3 regions of the Faecalimicrobium sp. JNUCC 81 genome follow, and region 2 is predicted to be linked to each of the others. Evidence: riboswitches for the same ligand, from Rfam matches in the RefSeq annotation. Region 2 holds a riboswitch; each other region holds the start of a gene.

Region 1 (8,242 bases), on a different replicon from region 2:
CATCTATCTCTTTAGCTATTTTTAAAGAAGTTTCATATCTATTTTTACCTGCAATACGAAGTACATTTGAAGCTGTAATAGTCTTTAACTCGTTTTCTACATTATTAGAAACAACACTTTCTCCACCTATTATTATTATGTCTTTAGGATTTAAACGTGCTAGTTCATCTTTTGTATTTTGTGGTATACCGCCATTATTTGTTAAAAGTATTGGTGCATTCATTGTAGTTGCAAGTGGTGTTGCAGTTATTCCATCTGCTATAGCATTTCCATTTACTAAAATCACTTTATCTGCTCCATCTTTCCATCCTTCTTGGCTTATTTTAGCTGCTGTATGAGATCTATTGTCACCAATAAGTTTTTTTACTGGAGCTGACGTTTTTTCAACATATGAACTGAAATATTTCTTATTAGTTATTATGTACTCTTGAACTATATTATACTCTTGTAAGTTCAGTCCTAATTCTTCTAATTTTTGCTTATCTAATATTTGTTTATTTTCTCCATTTATGGTGATATTTTCTATTTGCCATACATTTAAGTATTCTGGGTCTTTATTAAATTCTATTATTCCTTCATATGAGTTTGTTTCAGGATTGAATTTTAAATTAGCTGAAAGTGGCATATCATAACATAAGAAGTTTATTGTTATCGAATCTGCATTTAGATTTTCTTTGAATTTTATACTTATTTTTGACGTATCTCCCAATACTACAGTTGTTTTTTCTAAATTTATATTAATATTTTCATTATTTTCTAAGTTAGCACTAGTTGCAAATGATACTGTTGGTGCAACTAATGATGTGGCTATTAATCCTGCAGCCATCATTTTTATTGTCCTTTTCATAAATTACCCCCTATTTTTCGTTAATCGTCTTAATTATAACATAATAGGAAATCATTGGACACCATTATACAGAAATTTTACATCTTGATTTTATAAAAATAGACAATACTTTTTATATTATCTGTCTTGTGTAATTGTTACAATAAAAATATATTTAACTAAATTGGTTTACTTAAGGAATGTAATGGGAATATATAGAATATACTAATAAAAAAAGAGGTGCTTAAAATGTATGATAAAATAGTATTACCCTATGAATTTAATGAATTAGAACCTTATATAGATGCTCAAACTATAGAAACACATTATAGTAAACATCTACAAACTTACGTAAATAATCTAAATAATCTTTTAAAAGGTTATGAAGAGTTTACTGAAGGAAAAACTTTAGAAGAACTTCTAAAAAATGTATCTGAGTTACCAGAACAAATTAGACAAGGTGTTATAAATCAAGGTGGTGGAGTTTATAACCATAACTTATACTTCTCTATTTTATCTCCAAGTGCTTGTACTACTCCAAAAGGAGACTTACTTGAAAAAATAAATCAAACTTTTGAAAGCCTAGAGAATTTAAAAGATGAACTAAGTAAAAAAGCTATTGCTCAATTTGGTTCAGGATATGCATCTTTAGTTATGGATAAAAACAAAGACTTATTTATAAAAGCAACATCAAATCAAGATACTACTCTTCAAGATGGATTAGTTCCTATACTTACAATTGACGTTTGGGAACATGCTTATTATTTAAAATATAAAAACCTTAGACCTGATTATGTTAAAAACATATGGAACGTAATAGACTGGGATAAAGTAAACGAATTATATAACAAGTAAAATAATTGTAATACTTTTAAATAAAAGAGTTTATATAAAGTGTATCATCATTTTATATAAACTCTTTTTCTATTAATAGATAATATTAATTGCCTTCTAAATTAGATGATAATACTATATTCAAAGTTATAATTATAAATATATATTATTCAGTAAACTAGATTTTACTGTAAAGTGATGTTACAATGTTTAAGATTATTAGAACAATAAGGGTGTGAATATAATGAAAAGAAAAGTATTATTTACAATAATTATTTTTATATTTGTAATTTTTCTAGGTACTCGCTTTTATAATAAATCTGATCAACTATCTACTAAAGAAAAGGTAAGCGATTTTAAATATGTGTACAATATCATAAAAGATGGATATCCTTATTTAGATGTAAATATGAGACGTAATAATATAAATTGGTTAGATAATAAAGATAAATATCTAAAAAGAATTAAAGATACTAAAAATGATGAAGAATTTATAGAAGAACTATCATCTATATTGTCTGACTTAGGTAATAGACATACTGAAGTCATAGATAATAAAAACCGATATGAACTTTTTAAAAAATCATATTCAAATAATAATTGGTATGATTTTCTTGATGATAAAAAAGTTGTAGATAGATACAATTCTATAAGACCTAAAATTAAAATATCTAAAGATATTTTCTTAAAAAAAGAGCTAACTTTAAAAGATATAGTTAAAGATGAAGTTGGATACATATATTTGCCATCAATGGCATCAAGAAATGGATCTACAGATAAAGATTTAAATATGATTGGGGACTATATCAATGCATCACGCAAATATAAAGCCTTAATCATCGATATAAGAGGTAATTTAGGAGGAAGTGATAGCTATTGGCAGGGAATAGTTTCTAGGCTTATAAAAAATGATACTATCATAAATGGCTATAGAGTCTATAGAAATAATAGTAAAATAGTTAAGAAATATACCAATGTAAGAAATATCGGCCTAAAACCTATTGAAAAGTTGCCTCAAAGTATATTAATTAACGCACCACAGGAAATTTTTAATGATTTTAGTGACTTTGAAGAAGCATCCTATACTATAAAAGCTAAAGATAATTTAAATTTTGAAGGAAATATATACTTACTTATAGATGATAAAGTATATTCATCATCAGAGTCATTTTCTATGTTTTGTAAAGAAACTAATTTTGCAACTTTGATAGGAAAAACTACTGGCGGAGATGGCAGAGGACTAGATCCTATTTTATTTAAACTAAAAAATAGTGGTTTAATAGTTAGAATGGCAAGTGGTATGTATTTAAATAAAGATGGAATATGTGATGAAGAATTTAAAACAACTCCAGATTTTAAAGTTAAAAATTGTGAAAGAACTAGAGATTTCAAAGATGATAACTGTATAAAAAAGGTATTAGAGCTTGAAAATATTAGCTAATGCCGATTTATCTCTTATCAACAGTCTATTACTGTATACTTACATTTAACTCATCCTATGGTGGAGTAATGTAAGTATACAAATTCATTAACCAAAATACTCTTGCTTAAATTTTTATAAATTTATTTTTTCTATACATATAAAGCATTATAATAATCCAAATTACAGCATATAAGCTTGAAAATATTATAGAATCGTAAAAATCACCTGCCCAAGGTGTTATAAACTCATATGTTACCCATGCTCTAAATCCAACAACTTCATTATTAAAATCACTTAATATATTTACCTTCCATAAGGTTTTGCTAATAATTTCAAGCATCATATAAGTAAATATAGGGCTACTACCAAGTGCTATAATGGGAACAAGTGTCTTATACTTTTTCTTCATATCGCATATATAATAAAATACTGAAAGTATAATACTAAAAACTCCACCAGTTAATAATACAAATGAACTTGACCATAATCTTTTATTAAATGGAAAATATTTATTAAATATAAATGCACCTATACTAAGAGCAATTCCTAATAATATCATTCTAGTTAATTTATCTTTTTCTAATTTTTCTTTATCCGTAATTATACACCCTATAACACTTCCCATAAGTACTGAAGATATGGATACTATTGTTGTAAGTATTCCTTCAGGATCAAAATTTTGCTTATATAAATTCCCATTAAGTAAATTAATATCTACTATTTGAGCTAGGCTACCTTCCATTTCAAACCCATATGTTTTTGCTATTATGTAGTATAGAAATATTATTGATAATGATATACTTAATAATATTGATACTATGTTATTATTTTTGTTATTTAATTTTCTTATTCCTAAATAAATTATACCACCCATTAGATAAGTTATTCCTAGTCTTTGTAAAACGCCCATTATTCTAATGCTGTTAACATCAGAATTTGATAAGTAGTTTAAAAACAGTCCAAATAGTACCATTATTATGGATCTTTTTATTATGTCTGTTATTATTTTACTATTTGAAACTTTCTTTTTTATTTTATTGTTTATTGATATCGGTATTGATACTCCCATGCATATTATGAAAAATGGAAATCCAAAATCAGCAAGTGTTACTCCATTCCACATTGCATGTTCTAATTGTATGTATCCTCTTTTTACTCCTGGATTGTTTACAATTATCATAAGTAATATTGCTAGTCCCCTAACTACGTCTATTGATTTTATTCTCATTCTAATCCCCCTAAGATTTTGATTATGGCTTTTTTATTATATACCTTTATCTGTTCTTAGGCTATTTATTTAATTTAGTTTTTTAATTTGATTAATTAAAGTAACTATATGATATCGATGATATAAGTATCATATTTTCAGATAAATTAAAAAGATTATCGAGTTTTATAATATAAACTCGATAATCATTTATTACTTTACTTTGTCTACTCCAAAGTTAGTTTATATATTTTTTAGATAGCATTCCTACAGTATGCTATTTCTCTTTTTACACCTTAATTATTTATTTTTTCAAGCGTCTCTAATGTTGAATTATTATCTATTTTTATAGTAATTTTTTCTTCTGTTGTTCCATCCCAACTTATTTTTAATGTATCAGTTTGCCCTGGTCTTAGTACTTGTTGGCGATATACTAAGTAATCTGTTTCATCAAATATCTCTTTTGGGTATTTTTTACCATTTTTAATTAGATATGCATCATCTGTAACTGTTTTATTCTCTGGAGCTATTATTTTAACTTCCACATAATTTCCTGGTGTTCTAACACCGTCTTTGAAGTATGGTATTACTCCACTAAATGTATTAATTTCAGGATCAAAGTTTAAACCTTGACTACTTGCTACAAAGTCTCCTTTTTCTACTCTTAATAATTTATCTACTTTATTTGACCATCTTATACATGTTTTTTCATCATCTTCAACCACTTCTTTAAGATATCCATCTGCTACTACCCAATCCAAGTCTAGTGTTGCTTTATCTGATTGAATTTGTACATCTTCTCTAAATTCGCAACCTTCTCCTACTTTAAATAAAACTTCTCTTTCTTCATTAGCTTGACCTTTATCTACATTAACTCCATACCATGCATTTCCTTCTGTTACTAAGTTTGTAGCATTTACCGTTGATCCATTCACTAATAATCCACCCTTAGCTGAGTTCTTTATTGTTACATTTGATAAACTTCCTGTTGAATTATAGTATTGTATACCAAATCCTTTTGCATTCTCTATTGTTAGATCTGATATCTCAACATCTTCTTTGCCTGCTACTTGTAGTGCATGATCTGTAGTAGTGCTATCTACTGTTATCTTTTTCCCTCTTCCATCTAAGCTAGTTGTTATATCTATAGTATCATTTAATATTATTGTTTTTATATCCGAATTATCAATAGCTTTAATTAACTCAGCTTCATTAGATGCATTAGCAGTTGTAACTACAGTTGAACCTCCAGATGAGCTTCCTCCACCCGTTGATCCACCTGGTCTATTTCCGTCTAAACTTGGATTTTGACTTCCCGTTGGATTGTTAGTTATAGTACCACTATTACTTATAATAGTGCCTGATGCATCATTTTTTATATTAGTTACTGTACCATCATTTACTATTTCTACCTTACTAGCACTTCCTTGAATTTCTATATTAGAAATAGTTGCCCCACTAGCATTTTCAACTTTTCCTCCTACAGAATCTTTTACTACTAGTTTAGATATAGTTCCTTTATTTACTATTTTCGCATTTGGTGCACTTACAGTTATCGTGTTTTCGTAGTTTCCTGATAAGTTTATGGCTATTTTTTTAGTAGTTGTTATAACTATTTCTTCATTTATATCAGCTCTTGTAACTAGATTCATATCTATAACATCATTCGCATCAGCTTTAGCCAAAGACTCATTTAACTGTACTACAGTTTTTACATTGTATGTAGTAACCTCTTGCATAGATCTTAATTGATCAAATCCAGCTTTATTACTTCCTCCTCCAACTTGAGTTATAGTCTTAAAAGATTTAGTATTAGTTACATCTTTTTGTTTTTGATTTAATCCGTTTCTAACTAGTACAACTGGTGAATCATTCTTAGCAGCAAGTACACCTACAGCTAATCCATCTATTAATTCTGATTCTTTAGCCATACCATCTTTAGCTACATAAGCATTCTTTAATTCTTTTTCTGTATAGAATGTTTCTATAACTTTTGCATTAGTTTCATTTCTATTTGCGCCATCTAATCTTTTAGCGTTTGGAAATTTATTACCTATTTCATTTGATACCGCACTTGTTCCCCCTATTATATAAGAAGTTTTTATATCTTCTCCTTTTATAAATTCATCAGATACTTGTGTTCCTTTACTTGGGTGAGAAAGTATTACTGGCATATCTTTATCAGCTGCAACTGGCGCAACACTTATTGCATCTACTAAACCTTTATCTCCATTTACTACAGCTATTTCAGATACATCTTTTGTACTATCTAATCTCTTTGCTATTTCTAGAGAGGTTTCATATCTAGTATTTCCCCAAATTCTATCTACTGATAATTTTTCAGCTTTTAGAGCATCTTCTACTGATTTTTTTAATACATTTGTTCCACCTATTAAATAAACTTTTTGTACACCTAATCTCTTTAACTCAGCTTTTATTCTTTCATCTAATTTATTATTTTGAGTTAAAAGCATTGGAGCATCTTTGGCTTCTGCAAAAGGTGTTGCAGTTAATGCATCTGCTAATGCACTATCATTTACAATTACTGCTTCTTTAGCGCTAGACCACCCCTTTTTACTTATTTCTATTGCTGTTTCCCATCTACCTTTTCCTACTAAAGTTTCGCTAGCTGCACCTTGTGCTGCATCCACAGTTGTTAAGTTTCCTAATCCACTTCCTGCTACTAATGTCACAGTAAGAAGTGATGCTATTTTCTTTGGTAATTTCATTATATTTCCCCCTTAGTTTTATATAAAAAGATACCAGCTTAAATAAAAAATATAGATATCTATATTTTTTATTTAAATTAGTCTATTTCACTACTAACTCCATATAACCCAAGTGACCACATACAGATTATACTTCTCAGTTCCTAAATTTTATTTTTATAATATAAAACATCTTTATTTCACTTTAAATTTATTTTATTATATTATGATTTTATATTTTAACATTTTCCTTTTCAATCTAATTTATTCTATTTTTTACGACATATCTATATAGGTTTTTATTTATTATTACAATGATAAATTCTCAATTAAATTTTCATCACTGTAACAAAGTTTAAATTCGAAAAAACTTCTAATTTTGTCGTCTTTTATTTACTTTTTTAGTTAGCTTTCTAATTTTACTATTTTTATTTAATTAATTTTATAAAATTTACGTTTTAACTTATTTTTTATTTTTATTCTATAATAATTTTAAGTCAAAAATAACTCAAGCAAATGGAATACCTATTTGCTTGAGTTAATAAATTTCACATTATATTTTTAAATCATCTTATAGATGATATTACATTTGAGTTTATATTTCCACCTACTTCTATTATGTTTTTATATCCACTTTGTTTAATAGCTTTAACCTGAGATGCAGTCAATTTATTAGTTCCTATTACTATAGGTGCATTTTTCATACCAGCTAAATTCCCTACTGATAATGCATCTATAAGCTCATCTGATTTAGTTATTATTATAGTATCTATATTTTTATGGAATTTTTCAACTACTTTTGCATTAGTTTCTTGTCTATTTGCTCCATATATCCTATTACTTTCTAAACTATTTCCAGCTATGTTTTCTAAACTACTTATAATATTTATCGTCATAACTTGCTCTCCACCTATTATATAGATATCTTTTTTTCCAAAATTAATTATCCATTTAGTAATCTCTTCATTTAACTTATTTCCATTAGTTATAACTATAGGTTGTTTATCTTTACAAGCTTTCGATAATATACTCATAGCATCGGCTTCACCTTTATATCCATTAACTAAATATAAACTCTTTATATCACTTATATTTTGTATATACTTAGCTATTTGTAGTGAAGTTTCTTCTCTATTATCTCCAGCTATTCTTACTATATTTTCTTTAGATATATTTGTAGTATTTGATATTTCATTTACCACACTTTCTTGTATAGCATTAGGTCCACCTATTATATAAATTTT
Region 2 (8,242 bases):
AAGATACACTATCTATGGCATTATATAAACATATAAAACAGTAAATAAAAAATAGGAGGTATTAATGAAAGATAAAGGTATTGAGCGTAAATTAGATAGATTAGGGCGAATAATAATTCCAAAAGAAATAAGAACTAAATTGAATTTTAAAGAAAATCAATCGTTAAATATAAGCGTAGTTGATAATGCTGTTATTATAACAAAAAGTAAAAAGAGATGTTTATTTTGTTATGAATCAAAAGAATTGAAAGAATATAATGATTTTCTTATTTGTAAAGAATGTATAGAAAATATAAGTGATATAAAATAAAAAATACAAGTAATACAAATAAAAGAAGAAAAAGGTTAATTGAAATAGGAGCTATAATTGATAGCATAGAAGTTAATTCTATTGATTTAGCTAATGAGGTTTAAAAATCATTTTATTAATGCTGAAAAATCAAAGCTATGGTTAGAATAAGATTAATGAAGAAAATAAGGCTTAAACTAAGCCTTATTTTCTTCATTAATCTTATTCTACGATGTTGATATCATAGTCTTTTCTTAATTATCATTAGATTTCTTATTTGAAACTATTAATATAAATGCTACTACTAGCATCACTGGAAATATTAATAATTCCATACTAAACGGTGGTTCATTTATTAGATATGTCAACCTATACTGTTGATACACATACATACTTATTATAGTAAATACGCTTATTAATATTGACTCTTCAATATAATTTTTTTTCATATTATTACCTCTAATGTAAATTTTATTCATGTTACTACCTTTGTAATTTATTTATAAACAACATCTAAATATGTATTATGGTAGATTTTATCTACTTCATATGTAGTTTTATATACAGACCCTCCTTGGTAATGAAGAACCTTATACTTTTTAAATGTTATATCTGCTTTACCTCTTAACCTACTATATTTTGATGAATTTGCTGGAATATTTGCTGAGATAGTTTTAGTAAATCCTACACTAGTGCTAACACCTGAATAAGTATATCCAGCTGATGTTGAATATGTGTTTCCAGCCACATAGCTACTTGCTTTAACCCATGTTGGAGTTGCATATCCTGTATATACTCCATTTTTTCTTTGTGTACTTTGTAATATTCTTTGTTTATAAAAACCTACAGCTCTATCTTCTTCACCTGTACTTTGTTCTATTGTTAGTTGTTCTGATACAGGAGTTTTTTCCATTGCATATGATTTTACACCTATAGAGCTTATTAATGTAGCTGTGACCATAGTTATTCCTAATATGCTTTTTATGTTTTTATGTTTCATAAAATATCCCCCTTTGGTAACTGGCTAGCCTAGATATTTATCCTTAGCCCCTTTATTTTTAGTTTTCCGTCCCTCAATTTCTCAAGGTTTGGCTTTTCATTTGATTAACTTAATTATATATGTAAACATTTTCCTAAAACAGTCTTTTATTGTCAGAATTTTTATGCTATTCTGTATATAAGCGAGTTTATATGAGATATTTCTCCTTATAAGATTAACTATGTGTTAAATTTAAGTTTAAAGTATAGATATGAATAAGACTTAATTAAAAGCCTTATTCACATCTATAAACTCAATTATTTTTTTATTTATTTTAGTTTCCATTTCATAAACGCCTTTACACCCAATAAATAAAGGATTCATATAATTATCACTTTCTAATTCTTTTTTTCTATTTTCAATTTTTAATATATGTTCTACTCTGAATAAATCTAATTTTTCACCAGGTAAGTTAAATTTTAAATCTTTTATTTGATTATACAAATTTAAAGATTCATCAATCTTTCCTAAATATATAACATTATGTATTATACAACTTGATATCAGTGACTTAAAATATGCTTGCTCTATTTTTTCTTTTAATATAATTTTTTTATATTCAATTACTTTATCTATTATTTCATTACTATTTCTAGGTAAGCTATTTATTTCACCTATAAAATAAACTTGATATAAAATACCTAAAATAGCCGAAATATTTATAATGTTTTCTTTATTTGGAGTGCATGTTTCTAAACTTTTAAATAATCTTGATACTAAGTATTTTCTAGTTTTATTTGATACTTCTGTATTTCCTATAATGCTATATGTATACATAACTAACTCACAAAATAAAATATCTTTTTTTAGTAACTTTACATGTTTTCCATCTCCCATTAGATAACTAGGTATACTAATAATAAACATTATTGATACTGTTGTGAAAAGAAAAATATAATTCTTTGATATTATTGATATTACAATAAAAACAATCGATAATATTAAATCACTCATAGGTCCTGCCATTAAAGCTTTTTTCCATATATTTATATGATTTTCAAAATCATTATTATCTATAATCTCATTATTATCTATCTGAGCTCTACCCAAATAGAATTGTTGTAATTTATTTATTTTTATTTTCTTTATTTTTAAATTATCTAATGTAAATACTATAGGGCCTAAATATAAAACAGAAAATGTAAGTCCATTTTTCTGCGCTACTAATCCATGTGCTAGCTCATGAATAATTACATATATTAATAATTGAACTATAAATATTGGTACAATTTTTAATCCGTATATCCCTCCTGAAATACCCATTATCATCCCTCCAATTATAGGTGCTATAAATATCATCATCTTAATCCCCTCTCTTTAACTTTTGTTTGATTTATAATATCAAATATTAAATATTGTAGTCCATAAATATAACTATTACTTAAATTTAACTTTACGAACTAGTTTAATATTAATAAAAAAATATGGCTTTAATTAGCCATGTTTTTTTATTGGTTTATATATATCGTTATAAAATATATTTGATCCTTGATAATATTTTTCAATATTTTCAAGAACATCTGTGTTTATATACTTCTCTAAATATTCATATAAAGTGTAATCTGAAAATCTCTCCCCATATTTTTGTGCACATTCCAAAGCTGTTAATCCATTATCGGATTTAAATTCTAAATCAGCACCTTTTTCAATCAAATATTTCACTACCCCTAAATTATTATACCAACAAGCATTAATTAAAGTATTTCCAATAGCATTTTTATAATCTTCATTTAAAAACTTAATTAAAAATTCAAGCGTATTTATTCTTTTTAATATATATTCAAAACGTTCTTCTTTGGAATTGATTGTATGTTTCATCAATTTCACACATTCTTGCCTAATATCTGCACCATTATTTGAAATCCATTCAAGCAATTCTATATTGTTGCATGCACATACTGGGTATAATAATTTATTCCATTCTTCAGCTATCAAATTATGCTTATCATTTATTTTTTTTATATGTTTAATTACATCTTCTGTACTCTGACCTTTTTGAGGTTTATAAATATATCTTTGTAAATTAAATAACTCTTTTTCATCCATATATTACATTCTCCTTCATAAGATAAATTTAATAAAAATTATAGCAAAAGTTAACTTTAACTATCTACTTATATAACTCCCCCTTAAATTCAGATTTTAGGAATAGTTATATATATATAAGTGAACATATTGTAATTACTACATTCATTTATATTCACTCTTTTTTGTTTTTTAGTTTTTCATGAAATTTTATTTATTTAATTTAGGATATTAATATTCATCTTTACTTGTATTTTTATGTACTTTCCTTTATTTCCATTGTTTTTGCTTTAAGAAGATATTTCTATATCTTCAATTGATTTATTAATAGTATGTTTAATTTGTTTCCATTCAACTTTTTTAAATACTGCACAAAGAGATATAGGTATATATGTAAACATGAAAAATGGAAATGTAAATGTATATAAAATCTTTTTATAACCCTTACATTGTATTTTACTCCATTCTGTTACAGTTGTTAAAACACCTAATATATATAAGGAACAATATGTATAAAAGAAATATGAAAATACATAATTAATCGCTAATTTACTAGTTTGAAAATCATTAAAAATCAACGAATAAAAATACATTATAATATTAAATAAAATGGTCACGACTGATACAAGCATCATTGGAGAAATAGTCATAAACATATCATAACAAGAAAAATTTAAATTTTTAAATATAGACCTAAATAAATCATATCCATATTTAAAAAATACTTGATAAAAACCTTTAGACCATCTCATTCTTTGATTCCATGAATCTTTAAATGATGTTGGTTGCTCATCATAAAAGCAAGCTGAATTACAATATCCTATTTTTTCTCCATTTATTATACTATCTATTGTAAACTCTATATCCTCAGTAAGAAGATGATATTTCCAACCACTATTTTTATCTATTATTTCTGATGAAATTAAAAATCCAGTACCTGAAACTGCACAACTATTATTTAATAACATTCTCGCATAATTTAAATATTTAGATTCTCTAAGGAACCATAATGAGTAACCAGCTGAAATCCAATTACTATCATAATTTTTAGAATTTCTATAGCTTGTAATTATTTTATATCCATCGTTAAAAACCTTATTCATTTCGGATATATAATTTCCAGACAACAAATTATCAGCGTCAAAAATAAAATATCCATCATATTTTATTTTTTTATTTCTAAGTATTTTAAATAAAAAATCTAAAGCATATCCTTTACCAATATTATCACTATTAAATCTTTCATAAACATATGCTCCAGTTTTTCTTGCTACCTTTGCTGTATCATCAGTACAATTATCTGCTACAACGTATACATCTATTAATCTATCTGGGTAATCTTGTAAATGGACTGTATGTATGAATTCTTCAATAACATCTGATTCATTTCTTGCAGAAACAATTACTGCAAACTTATGCATTACATTATTCACATTAATTTTAGTAGTTTTATATTTTAATAAAACTATTAAAATATAGTAATATTGATAAATATATAAGACTGTAAGTAATGTAATAACTGTTAAATTTATAGTATTAAAAATATTTTGATCCATTTTACCCTCCTAGGTTAAATTTTTTATAAATTATATCAGAGTTTATATTCTAATAATCTATTTTTTCAACTAACATTAAAATTTCAGCTTAAGGTATAAGTAGAAAAAGGCTTAATTAGAAGCCTTTTTTATATCTAAATTTTAGTAAACAAAAAAGAGATTTGTAAAAAACTTAGGAATACAAGATCTCTTTTTTGTTTAGTGTAGATGTACATTTTAAACTGTGCATCTTAATAGTATCAAATTAAAGAAGTATATATTATATTTTTTAAAACTAAATATATAACTAGTACTTAAAGTAAAATTTTAAGATTTGTTATAAAATCTAGATTTTTAAAAATTGATATAATAGTGCTAATACTATTATAAAAGGGAGAGAAATAAATGCTAAATATATTAATAGGTCTTTCATTTATAGATTGTTGAAGTCGATTAAATAAAACTAAAAATCTAAAAAGATATGCATTTGATCGTCCGGAAAGAGTAAAAGATAAGGATGGATATATAAATTTATTTTTGTAGAGAAAATTGTAATTAACAAAAAAGGTACAAATTTATTCAATAAGATTGAGATATAATAATGCTCTAAAAAATTATTTAAAGATAACTAGTAAAAAAGCCCTTAGAATCCATATAAATGGATTCTAAGGGCTTTAATTTTATTTTAAATACATAATCCTTAAAGTAAAATTTTAAAACTAGTTATTTTAAACTTTTCTTATCTCTAGATTGTAAATAAGATATTAAATAAAATAGTATCAAAGATATTATCATAGCTACTAGAGATATAGTTTTACCAGGTTCTTCACTAATTGAAAAATTTATAAATTCTAATCTACTTAATATTCCTAAAGTACAAGATACTACAATGACAGGTAAAAATGAATGAAATAATTTTTCTTTTAAGCTATATATTATTCCTATGAATCCAAATGCTAAAATTATAATTATACCAATAGAGCCTGCTAGTTTAATTTCAAAGGTAGCAGGTAAAAATTGACTCATCGATACAATTAAAATTATATATAAAAAAAATAAAGCGAATATAGTTCGCGTCAACTTTTTTTCTTTATTTGAGTATATTGTATTCCCTATAATATTCAAAATAACGCATATAAATAAAAATGTAATTACTAAACCTACAAAAAATTTACCTAAATCTAAACCTTCATTAGGGTCTATTAGTTTTGGCAGCAATGTAACTAAAGTATATACTCCCATAGAACTAAAAAATAAATTAAGTTTCTCTTTAAAAGAGCTTTTATTTATATTTTTTAATATTTCATCACTGACTCCCTTTGGATCTTTTCCAAAATAATCTTTGGCTTTAATTTCTTGGTTTTGTGCTTCTATAATATCTGTTAAAATTTCAAGCAAGGATTCTTCTAGCTGTTTTTCGTCTTTAAATAAACTCTTTGATCTAATATAAACTAATATATCATCGTAAAATACTTTATTATCCTCATTTAATCTCTCTCTATATGTATTATTTAACTCTATAAGTTCTTTAACCTTTCGCATATTATACCCCCTTTATTTAATATTTAAAATATTATTTACACTACTTGATAGTATTTCCCATTGCTTCTCAAATATCTCTAGTTGTAATTTGCCTTTATCAGTAAGCTTATAGTATTTTCTCATAGGTCCTTCATCTGAACTTCTCATCTCGCCGATTATTAGTTCTTGCTTTTGAAGTTTTAATAGTAAAGGATATATTGTCCCATCTGATACTGTTGAAATTCCATATTCTTTTAATTTTAAATTCATTTCATATCCATATACTTCTTTTTGTCCTATAATTTTTAGGATACATCCTTCAAGTATACCTTTTAACATCTGAGAGGATATTGTATTTTTCAAAATAATCACTCACCTTTTTATATAACTATATTGCTTTACAATATAGTTATATATTAGCATCATATCATTAACTTGTAAAGCAATATAGTGGAAATAATTATTCTTAAAAAATAAATTTATTTGAATTTTAAGGGCTTTATATTTATAAAGTAAAATTTTAAACTAAATAATTAATTAAGGCTCATATTGGTCTAGGCTTTTCTGATGCTATTTCAGTATATGATTTACATTTATATACTTGCTATGATAAAGAAACTAAGAGAACTGTAAACCCTTAGTAAATTCAACCAATTTATGGTATAATAGATGTATAGAAACTTCAATTTATAGGGTGGTGTTTCCATACTAAAACTCTTACCAACTTCTTAAAAGGAAGGAGGTGAGAAGTATGGAACAAAAGATAATTGTCACAATTATTGGTGCTATTAGCACTATATATCTTGGTCTAGTTACCAATTACATATATGACAAATTAAAAAGCCACTCTGTGTGAAAGAGTGGCTTTGAGCTTGATATAAAAATCAAGTTCAAGAAACGTTAAACTTTTTAATTTATTTAATTAGTTTGGAAACTTCACTCTACGACTAATAAATTGAAGTTCCTTTTATATATCTATATTATATCACAATACATAAAAAATTAAACAAAAATATATAGCAAAAAAAGCAGGTAAAGAGAAGTCTTTATCTGCTTTTTTTATTTACAAGTTTTTTTAGAAAGGATATAAAAATATGAAACTAAATACTGAATTAATAGAAAAAACATTGCTTTATGCTAAAAATGAGATACTAGATATATGTACATCTGATAATTTAACCTATAATGGCGAAATTCCTCTTCCTCACCGTAGGAGGTGGAGGATGTAAGCCTAACCGATAGGTTATTTATTTTGCTTGATTTTCAAAAAATGTATTGTATTATTGAATTAGTAGTAAAAACTAAAAGGAAGTAATTACAATGAAATTAGATAGTAATAATCATTCAGTATTTTGTTACACTATCATTTAGTTATGTGTATAAAATATAGAAGAAAAGTAATAAATGATTCTGTATCAAATAGACTAAAAGATATATTTGTAGATATTACACCGAATTATGGAGTGGAGCTGCTAGAATGGAATCATGATATTGACCATGTGCACTTGTTATTCAAAGCAAATCCAAATACAGAGATATCTAAACTGCTAAATGCTTATAGATCAGCATCAAGCAGAAGAATAAAAAATGAGTTTCCAAATATTCGCAAATCCTTATGTCAAGAATACTTTTGGAGCAAGAGTTATTGTCTAGTAACAACTGGTGTAGCTCCATTGGATGTTGTAAAACAATACATAGAAAATCAAGGAAAGTAGGGTTAATATGCTAAGAGCATATAAATATAGATTATATCCAAATAGTGAACAAAAAGTATATTTTGCTAAAACTTTTGGATGTAGCAGACTTATATATAATCTTATGTTATCCGATAGG
Region 3 (8,242 bases), on a different replicon from region 2:
CTATTGAAATAGCAACAACTATAAATGTACCAAATAGTAATAACGATTTATTATCCGCTAAATCTTTCCATCCCATTATAACAAATACTAATGTTGCTATAACTAAAGATGCTATTGTCATACCAGATACCGGAAGATTTGATGTTCCTATAGTACCTGTTAAACGTCCTGCAACTATAACAAATAATGCTGCTAGTACAAGAGATACTATTGCTCCAACAACAGCCATAACTACACTTCCTGAAATGAAAAATCCTGCTACAAATGCTATTACTACTCCAGCTAATAATATTATAGTTTGAAGAGCATTTCCACCTTCACCATCGCCTGATGCTGATTTTGCATTAAGTGTTTCTTTTACAGAAGCTATTATAGTTGGTATAAGTTTAACTGCACCAATTATACCACCGCAAAGCATCATACCAGCTCCTATATATTTTACATAGTTACCAGCTATTGCATTTACATCCATTTGATTTAAAGACATTGAAGGGTCGTTCCATACTTTAGCTCCTTCACCTGCCATATCAGTAAAGTAACCTATTAAAGGCATTATACCAAAATGAGATAATATAGAACCAGCAAACATTGTTAATGCTACTTCTAATCCTACTATAAACCCTATTCCTAAAAGAAGGGGGTTAACTTCAACTTCAAATTTCCATTTATAAAATCTGCTTCCAAAAAAGCTTATAACGTTATTTGCTACGTTTAAGAATGAACCTGTTAATACAGTAATAATTCCACTTATTCCAAATCCTATACCCATGTATTTCATTGAATCTCCACCAGCTTCTGAAGCAACAAGTGTTTCAGAAATAGCCATTGATTCTGGATACATAAGTTTTCCATGTTCTTCAATGATTAAATAATTGTAAACAAGTGATGAAACTCCTATACCAAATAAAACTCCACCAACTCCAACTAGTAATCCTTGTAAAAAAGTAACTTGACTACCAACTAATAAAACCGCTGGTAATACGAAAATCATACCACTGGCAACTGATTCACCGCCACTTGCCATACCTTGTACTATATTTTTTCCTAAAATACCTTTTTGGCTAGCAAATGCTGCTATAAATGCAGAACCTATTATAGACCCTGGAATACCAGCAGCAACTGTAAGTCCAGCTTTCATACCTGAATATGCTGTTGATGCTGAGAATATAACTGCTAAAATAATTCCTATAATTAGTACCGCCACATTAGCACCTGTTTTAGATTTGTCTGTTATGTAAGGTACATAATCCTTGCCTGATACCCCTCCATAAGCTTCTTTAGGTAATTTTTTACTACTCATTAAAGTTCATCCTCCTTCATTAAATTGTTACTATTATACCATATTTCTGCAAAATTTTACCTTTTTTTCAATTTTCATTATTTTTTAAAATTTTACTTTTAATAATGTTATATTCTTATAATTGACTTATTTCTTATAAAAATACATATTCTATTTCTATTTAATCTAAAAGTTAATGTACATTTCTTTTAATTTGAACATTTTTCATTAAATTTATGCAGTAAAAAAGCCACGGCGTGCTGTTCCGTGACTTTTTCCATAAATTTAATTAAGAGAATGTTTGTGTAATTATATTAATTTGTTTATTAATATATAAGGTGTAAATGATCATGGCTATTAAATATTCTTTGGTTGAATATTAATGTCATTTACTAGCTTAATATTATTATAACATAATTTTAAATAAATGCAAATGAAAATCATTATTATTTTGTTTTTTTTATAAATTTTATTTTTATAGAATTTTTTACATATTTTACAAATATAAAAAGACCTTCTATTGTAGGCATTCTACTTATAGAAGGTCTTTTGTTTAATTATTTAAAATATTAATTTTCTTTATATCCATTTGGATTATTACTTTGCCATCTCCAAGAGTCTTCACACATTTCATCTATTTCATACTTTGCATTCCATCCAAGCTCTTTCTCTGCTTTTGATGGATCTGCATAACAAGATGCAATATCTCCTTCTCTTCTTGAAGTTATTTTATATGGTATTTCTCTACCACTAGCTTTTTTAAGTGCATTAACTAATTCTAATACACTATATCCTTTACCAGTTCCTAAGTTATATGTAACTAGACCTGGATTTTCATTTAATTTTTCTAATGCCTTGACATGACCACTAGCTAAATCTAGTACATGTATATAATCTCTAACACCTGTTCCATCAGGTGTAGGATAATCATCTCCAAATACATTTAAATGCGGAAGTTGTCCTATTGCAACCTTAGTTATATATGGCATTATATTATTTGGAATTCCGCTTGGCTCTTCACCTATTCTTCCACTTTTATGAGCTCCTATTGGATTAAAGTATCTAAGTATAGCTACATCAATAGTTTTGTCTGCATAACAAATATCTCTTAACATATCTTCTACCATTAACTTAGTTCTTCCATAAGGATTTGTTACTGATAGTGGAAAATCTTCTAATATTGGGCATGTATGTGGATCTCCATAAACTGTAGCTGATGAACTAAATACAAACTTTTTAACATCATATTTTTTCATTAGATCAAGAACTACTAGTGTATTTATTAAGTTATTAGAATAGTATTCAAGTGGCATAGAAACAGATTCACCGACTGCCTTGAGTGCAGCAAAATGTATTACTGAATCAATTTTATTTTCTTTAAATACTACTTCTAATCTTTCTCTGTCCGTTGTATCTATTTCATAGAATTTAGGTTCTTTTCCTGTTATCTCCTTTATTCTATCAATTACAATTTTATCACTATTACTTAAGTTATCTACAATAATTACTTCATATCCGTTTTCTAAAAGTTCTATTGATGTATGGCTTCCTATATAGCCTGCTCCCCCAGTTACTAAAACTGCCATAATACTCACTACCTTTCTATATATTTTAAACTACTATATTAACTATTATATTTAATTTACGCGTTTTGACCAACAACTTCCTTCATATAATTTATTAAGTCGCCTTTTAAATTTTCTCTTTTTAATGCAAAATCTATTGTAGCTTCTAAAAAACCTAATTTATCTCCTACATCATATCTTCTTCCTTCAAAATTGTAGGCATAAATTGCTTCTTGTTTACCAAGAGTTTTAAGTGCATCTGTTAATTGTATTTCTCCGCCCTTGCCTGGTTCTTGATTTTCTAATATATCAAATATAGCTGGAGTTATTATATATCTTCCTAATATAGCAACATTTGATGGTGCTTCTTCTACAGCTGGCTTTTCTACCATATCTTTTACTTTATATACTCTATCTTCTATGTGTTTTACATCTAATATCCCGTATTTGCAAGTATCTTCCTTCGCTACTTCTTGAACGCCTAATATACTCGTCTTATATTCATCATATGCATTTATTAATTGTTTTAAACAAGGAGTTTCGTTATCTACTATATCATCCCCTAATAATACTGCAAAAGGTTCATCTCCTATGAAACTTTTTGCACAATGTATAGCATGGCCTAAACCTTTCGGCTCCTTTTGTCTTATATAATGTATATTAACCATATTAGATATATCTCTTACCATATCTAACATTTCTGTTTTCCCTTTTTGTTCTAACTCTAATTCAAGCTCAACAGATTTATCAAAGTGATCTTCTATTGATTTTTTATTTCGTCCAGTTATTATTAGTATTTCTTCTATTCCTGAGTTTATAGCCTCTTCTATTATATATTGTAATGTTGGCTTATCTACTATTGGAAGCATTTCCTTTGGTTGAGACTTTGTTGCAGGTAAAAATCTTGTTCCTAGCCCAGCCGCTGGTATTATAGCTTTTTTAACTGTCATTATTATTCCTCCGAATTTCATACTTATATTTATACTTAAATATACCATATTTATACTTTTTCTTCAAATTTTGTATATTTATCGACATCTCATTTAATCTATAAATTTAATATTATTTTCCAATTTTTAACATAAAAAAACACTAGACTATTCTAGCGTTTATATCAATTAAAATAAGCAAGTCTATAAGCGGAGTTCTGTATTAGATAATCATCTTTCTAGGCTTATTGTCACCAATAAACTCAAGCGACCTACCAACCGGAGGATGCGAGCAACATCCTTTTAGCCCTATCTTGGTCTTGCTCCAGGTGGGGTTTACACGGCTCGACTAGTCACCTAATCGACGGTGAGCTCTTACCTCACCTTTTCATCCTTACCACAAATGTGGCGGTTATTTTCTGTTGCACTTTCCTTAGGATCACTCCCACTAGGCGTTACCTAGCACCCTGCTCTATGGAGCTCCGACTTTCCTCACGCAGTAAAATTACTGCCCGCGATTATCTGGCTTACTTAATATTCAATTGACTTTTATAATATTATCATAAATATTTATTCATGTCAAAAGTTAAATTTAATCTTATTATCTATAATATGGATTTTAAGTAAATATTAAGTTTTTACGTAAATAATGTTATTAATTATTACAAACTTCGTTTAAATTATTTAACTTTTAAGGTAAAATATAATTATACTTTCTAAAGGAGATTATACATGAAAAGGTTTATCATATTAATAACTAACTTATTATTATTATCTATTTTGGCATATTGCGGGTATAACGTATATATAAAAATGAAAGACTACAAAGAAGCTGATGTAACTTATAAAAAAGTTAGAAAATTAAAGAAAGAAGATTTATCTAATATAAATCCTGATTTTAAATTCTGGCTTACAGTAGAAAATACTAACATTGATTATCCTGTTCTTCAAGGAACTGATAATAATTTCTACTTAAACAAAGATATATATAAAAATAAACTAGGCTCAGGTAGTATATTTATGGATTATAGAAATAAATCTGAAAATGATGAAAATACTATAATCTATGGTCATAATATGAAAAATAAAACTATGTTTAGTCAATTAGAAGATTTTAAAAATGAAAGCTTCTTTAATAAAAACAATAAAATAAGAGTAATAACTAATGATAAAGAATACGTATATGAAGTATTTTCTGCATACTATGTAGATCCTAGCTATAACTATATAATTCCTAGCTTTAATAATAATAAAGAATATGAAAAATATTTAAATCAAATTACTAATAAATCAATTAATAAATCAAATATAAGTGTAGGTGTAAAAGATAAAATAATTACATTATCTACTTGTAGCTATGAAACTAATAATACACGTACAGTAGTACATGGTAAACTTGTTGATGTAATTAATTTAAATAATTAAAAAATAGTACGCCTATATAGGTGTACTATTTTAAGATATAATTTCAAACTTATTTTCATTAACATATATTATAGCTTCTTGCCTGTTTTTTAAATTTAATTTACTTAGTATACTACTAACATGTTTTTTTACTGTATAATCGCTTATATATAATATCTTTGCAATTTCTTTATTATTATAACCTTTCGATATATTGTATAATACGTCTCTTTCTCTTGGTGTCAATACACTTAAATCATTTGATTTATCCCTCTGAACTACAGCTTGCAGTGCATCTGCTTCATATACTTTTTTTCCTTTAAAGACTCGACTCATCGTATATATAAATTCTTCTTTATCATCTATATCTACTATATATCCTTCAATCCCCATATCAACAACTCTTTTGAATATCTTAATATCCTTATTTAAATCTAAAGTGATAACTTTAATATTTCCATATTTTCCTTTTACAGTATTTAAAAACATAATCTTTTGCGGTAAATTTTCTTTCATGTCTAGAAATATAAAATTTATCTCCTCTAGATCTTCTTTTTTCATACTATACAAATCACTTATAATTCCTATACTTGTCACTTTCAAATTCTTTGTAAATAAAGCTCCTACTGCTTCTCTAACTATAAATGATTCTGATATTAGCAATATCCTCACATCACTTCCCCCTCTAGAAAAGCCGGTTGCGCTACTCGCTCCATATACCCCAAGCGCCCAAATACAGAATATACTTCTTAGCTGCTTAAATTTTCAACAACTATATTCTACAATATTTCTACTTTAATTATATAGTTTTTTAGATATCCATTTACGTACCTGACTTTATCTTTATAATATAAACCACCAAACTATAAAATATATTTATATTTTGATTATAGTAAAATATATTTTATTTTTCAATTAAAATTTTAATCAAAAATAATTTTAGAGTATATTATTTATATTACTTTATAATTTTTAAAAAAATAGAGAACTATATTTTAAATATAGTTCTCTATTTTTTTATTATTATTTTGCATATATAATATTATTTCTTGTCTATTCTTTAAACCTAGTTTTTGAAGTATGCTACTTATATGCTTTTTTACTGTATATTCTGTTATAGATAAAGTTTCTGATATTTTATAATTATTAAATCCTTTAGCAACTTCTTTTATTACTTCTTCTTCTCTATTAGTTAATAGACTATTAGATTTATTAAATTTATGTGTAAGTGCCTTATGCATAAGGTCGCCCTCATAAAACTTTTTACCAGCTATAATTTTTCTTACAATATAAATAAATTCTTCTTTATCTTCTATATTAGAAATATATCCGCCAATTCCTAATTTAACTGATTCTATAAACAAACTCTCTTTTTTATGAAAATCTATTGCTAGTATTCTTAATGATTCTTCCCTTTCTCTTAATAAATTAATTCTTTTTAAATCATTTATATTATTCTCATCTATATTTATAAAAATAAAATTATATTCACTTAACTCTGCATCAGAAATATTACTTAAATCTGATATTTGATCTACATATTTTGGGTTAAAATTTTCTATAAATAATTTTGATACAGAGTCTTTCACCATAAATGACTTTGATATTATTAATGTATTCATTTTTCCACCTTTCTAGCTATTAATAAACACTATACTTTTTTAAGAAATTAGACTATAGTGTATTATCCCTAATAGATATAATTTAAATTAATTTACCTTTTATCACTAATCTGTGGCTTCCTACAAACTTTGGAGTACATGTTATTAAGGTTATAGACTTTTCATCTAAATCAGATTTTAGTACTTCTACTTGATCAGGCTCTACTACTTCTGATGAAGTTACTTCGTATGTGTGTAGCCCATCATTATTTAATATTTCTATACTATCTCCTGTTTGTATTTTATCTAAGTTACTAAAAAATTTATTGTATGTATATGCTCTATGTCCTGCTACTGCAAAGTTTCCAGCTTCTCCAGGCATTGATGTTTCTTTAAAATGACCTACTGCATATTTTAAGGTCTCCATATCAGTGCCTTCTTGAACTACTACTTTTAAATCTATCTTAGGTATTTTCAATACTCCTATAATATTTTCTGGTAACTTATCACTATATGATTTTTTATTTTTATCTTTTTTTATACTTTTATCTCCATTTATACTGTTTTCTATTAGATTTTCATAAGCTTCAACTATATCATTATTAGCTTTTTCAACTTTGTAGTTAGTATATAAACTTCCACCTACTATACATAGTCCTATTACTATAAGCAATCTTGCTATAATTTTTTTCATATTTAACTCCTTTAATATTAATCTCTGTTATAAAGTAGTACAAATACTCCAAGTAGTATTAATTCTATTGCTACTATTTCTGGTTTTGCTAAGAATTGAACTACATATCCTACTTTTGGAATTTTAAAAGATACTTCTCCTATTACGTCTTTGTCTTTAAGTATTTTTGCATCTTCTACATCGTTGTTATCACCTTTTGTTTTGTATCCTTCAGTTGTTTTTTCTATTATTCTGTGCGTTACTATTTCATTATCATCTATAAAAGTTATTACATCTTTTTCTTCTAATTTGGCTCTGGTTTTATTTTTTACTATTACTAAATCTCCTGGGTAGTATGTTGGTTCCATACTTCCTGATAGTACTGTGTAGGCTCTGTATCCTATTATGTTAAATGCCGTTTGTGATTTTGATGATACTGATATTGCTACTATTATTATGAATAGTGCTACTACTGTGTAGTATAGGATATTTGATGGTTTTATTTTTTTTTCAATTTTCTCCATAATACTTCCTTTCAGTGAACATATTAAAAAGTGATACCTTATATAGCTATCACTTTTTAATATGTACGTCTATTTTAATTGAATTACTCGTCTAGTGGCATTGGTGTTGGTGTATCCGGTTGAAGTTCTGGCTTTGGCGGTTCTACTACTTCTGGTTTTTCTTCTTTTGGTGGTTCTTTCCCTGGTTTTTGTGTACCTTCTTCCGTTGAAGGCTTATTAGTTTCTGGTTCTGATGGCTTTTCTTCTGTTGAAGGTTTATCTTCTTCA

Evidence for each region. Region 2 has a riboswitch for cyclic di-GMP ahead of JNUCC81_RS19130 (hypothetical protein). Riboswitches for the same ligand answer to the same signal wherever they lie in the genome.
Region 1: it holds a riboswitch for cyclic di-GMP, as region 2 does, so the genes downstream of both, JNUCC81_RS02980 (cell wall-binding repeat-containing protein) here and JNUCC81_RS19130 (hypothetical protein) in region 2, are expected to answer to the same signal.
Region 3: it holds a riboswitch for cyclic di-GMP, as region 2 does, so the genes downstream of both, JNUCC81_RS02815 (LuxR C-terminal-related transcriptional regulator) here and JNUCC81_RS19130 (hypothetical protein) in region 2, are expected to answer to the same signal.

Annotation. Positions count from the first base shown of each region.
Region 1 is NZ_CM132203.1:599,545-607,786, reverse strand. It holds gene JNUCC81_RS03000 (cell wall-binding repeat-containing protein) at 1-847, opposite strand, end outside; gene JNUCC81_RS02995 (superoxide dismutase) at 1,076-1,681, shown strand; gene JNUCC81_RS02990 (S41 family peptidase) at 1,905-3,101, shown strand; gene JNUCC81_RS02985 (acyltransferase family protein) at 3,208-4,311, opposite strand; gene JNUCC81_RS02980 (cell wall-binding repeat-containing protein) at 4,587-7,019, opposite strand; cyclic di-GMP riboswitch class II at 7,090-7,173, opposite strand; gene JNUCC81_RS02975 (cell wall-binding repeat-containing protein) at 7,565-8,242, opposite strand, start outside.
Region 2 is NZ_JBSJXY010000002.1:25,733-33,974, forward strand. It holds gene JNUCC81_RS19120 (AbrB/MazE/SpoVT family DNA-binding domain-containing protein) at 65-310, shown strand; gene JNUCC81_RS19125 (hypothetical protein) at 544-738, opposite strand; gene JNUCC81_RS19130 (hypothetical protein) at 786-1,289, opposite strand; cyclic di-GMP riboswitch class I at 1,302-1,392, opposite strand; gene JNUCC81_RS19135 (site-2 protease family protein) at 1,551-2,630, opposite strand; gene JNUCC81_RS19140 (ankyrin repeat domain-containing protein) at 2,763-3,374, opposite strand; gene JNUCC81_RS19145 (glycosyltransferase) at 3,644-4,909, opposite strand; gene JNUCC81_RS19150 (hypothetical protein) at 5,612-6,430, opposite strand; gene JNUCC81_RS19155 (PadR family transcriptional regulator) at 6,443-6,760, opposite strand; partial or broken gene tnpA (IS200/IS605 family transposase) at 7,730-8,124, shown strand; partial or broken gene tnpB (IS200/IS605 family element RNA-guided endonuclease TnpB) at 8,132-8,242, shown strand, end outside.
Region 3 is NZ_CM132203.1:550,403-558,644, reverse strand. It holds gene JNUCC81_RS02840 (OPT family oligopeptide transporter) at 1-1,300, opposite strand, end outside; gene galE (UDP-glucose 4-epimerase GalE) at 1,849-2,865, opposite strand; gene galU (UTP--glucose-1-phosphate uridylyltransferase GalU) at 2,922-3,842, opposite strand; RNA gene rnpB (RNase P RNA component class A) at 3,965-4,307, opposite strand; gene srtB (class B sortase) at 4,506-5,198, shown strand; gene JNUCC81_RS02815 (LuxR C-terminal-related transcriptional regulator) at 5,229-5,849, opposite strand; cyclic di-GMP riboswitch class II at 5,866-5,944, opposite strand; gene JNUCC81_RS02810 (response regulator transcription factor) at 6,173-6,799, opposite strand; gene JNUCC81_RS02805 (class D sortase) at 6,882-7,472, opposite strand; gene JNUCC81_RS02800 (signal peptidase I) at 7,490-7,975, opposite strand; gene JNUCC81_RS02795 (hypothetical protein) at 8,059-8,242, opposite strand, start outside.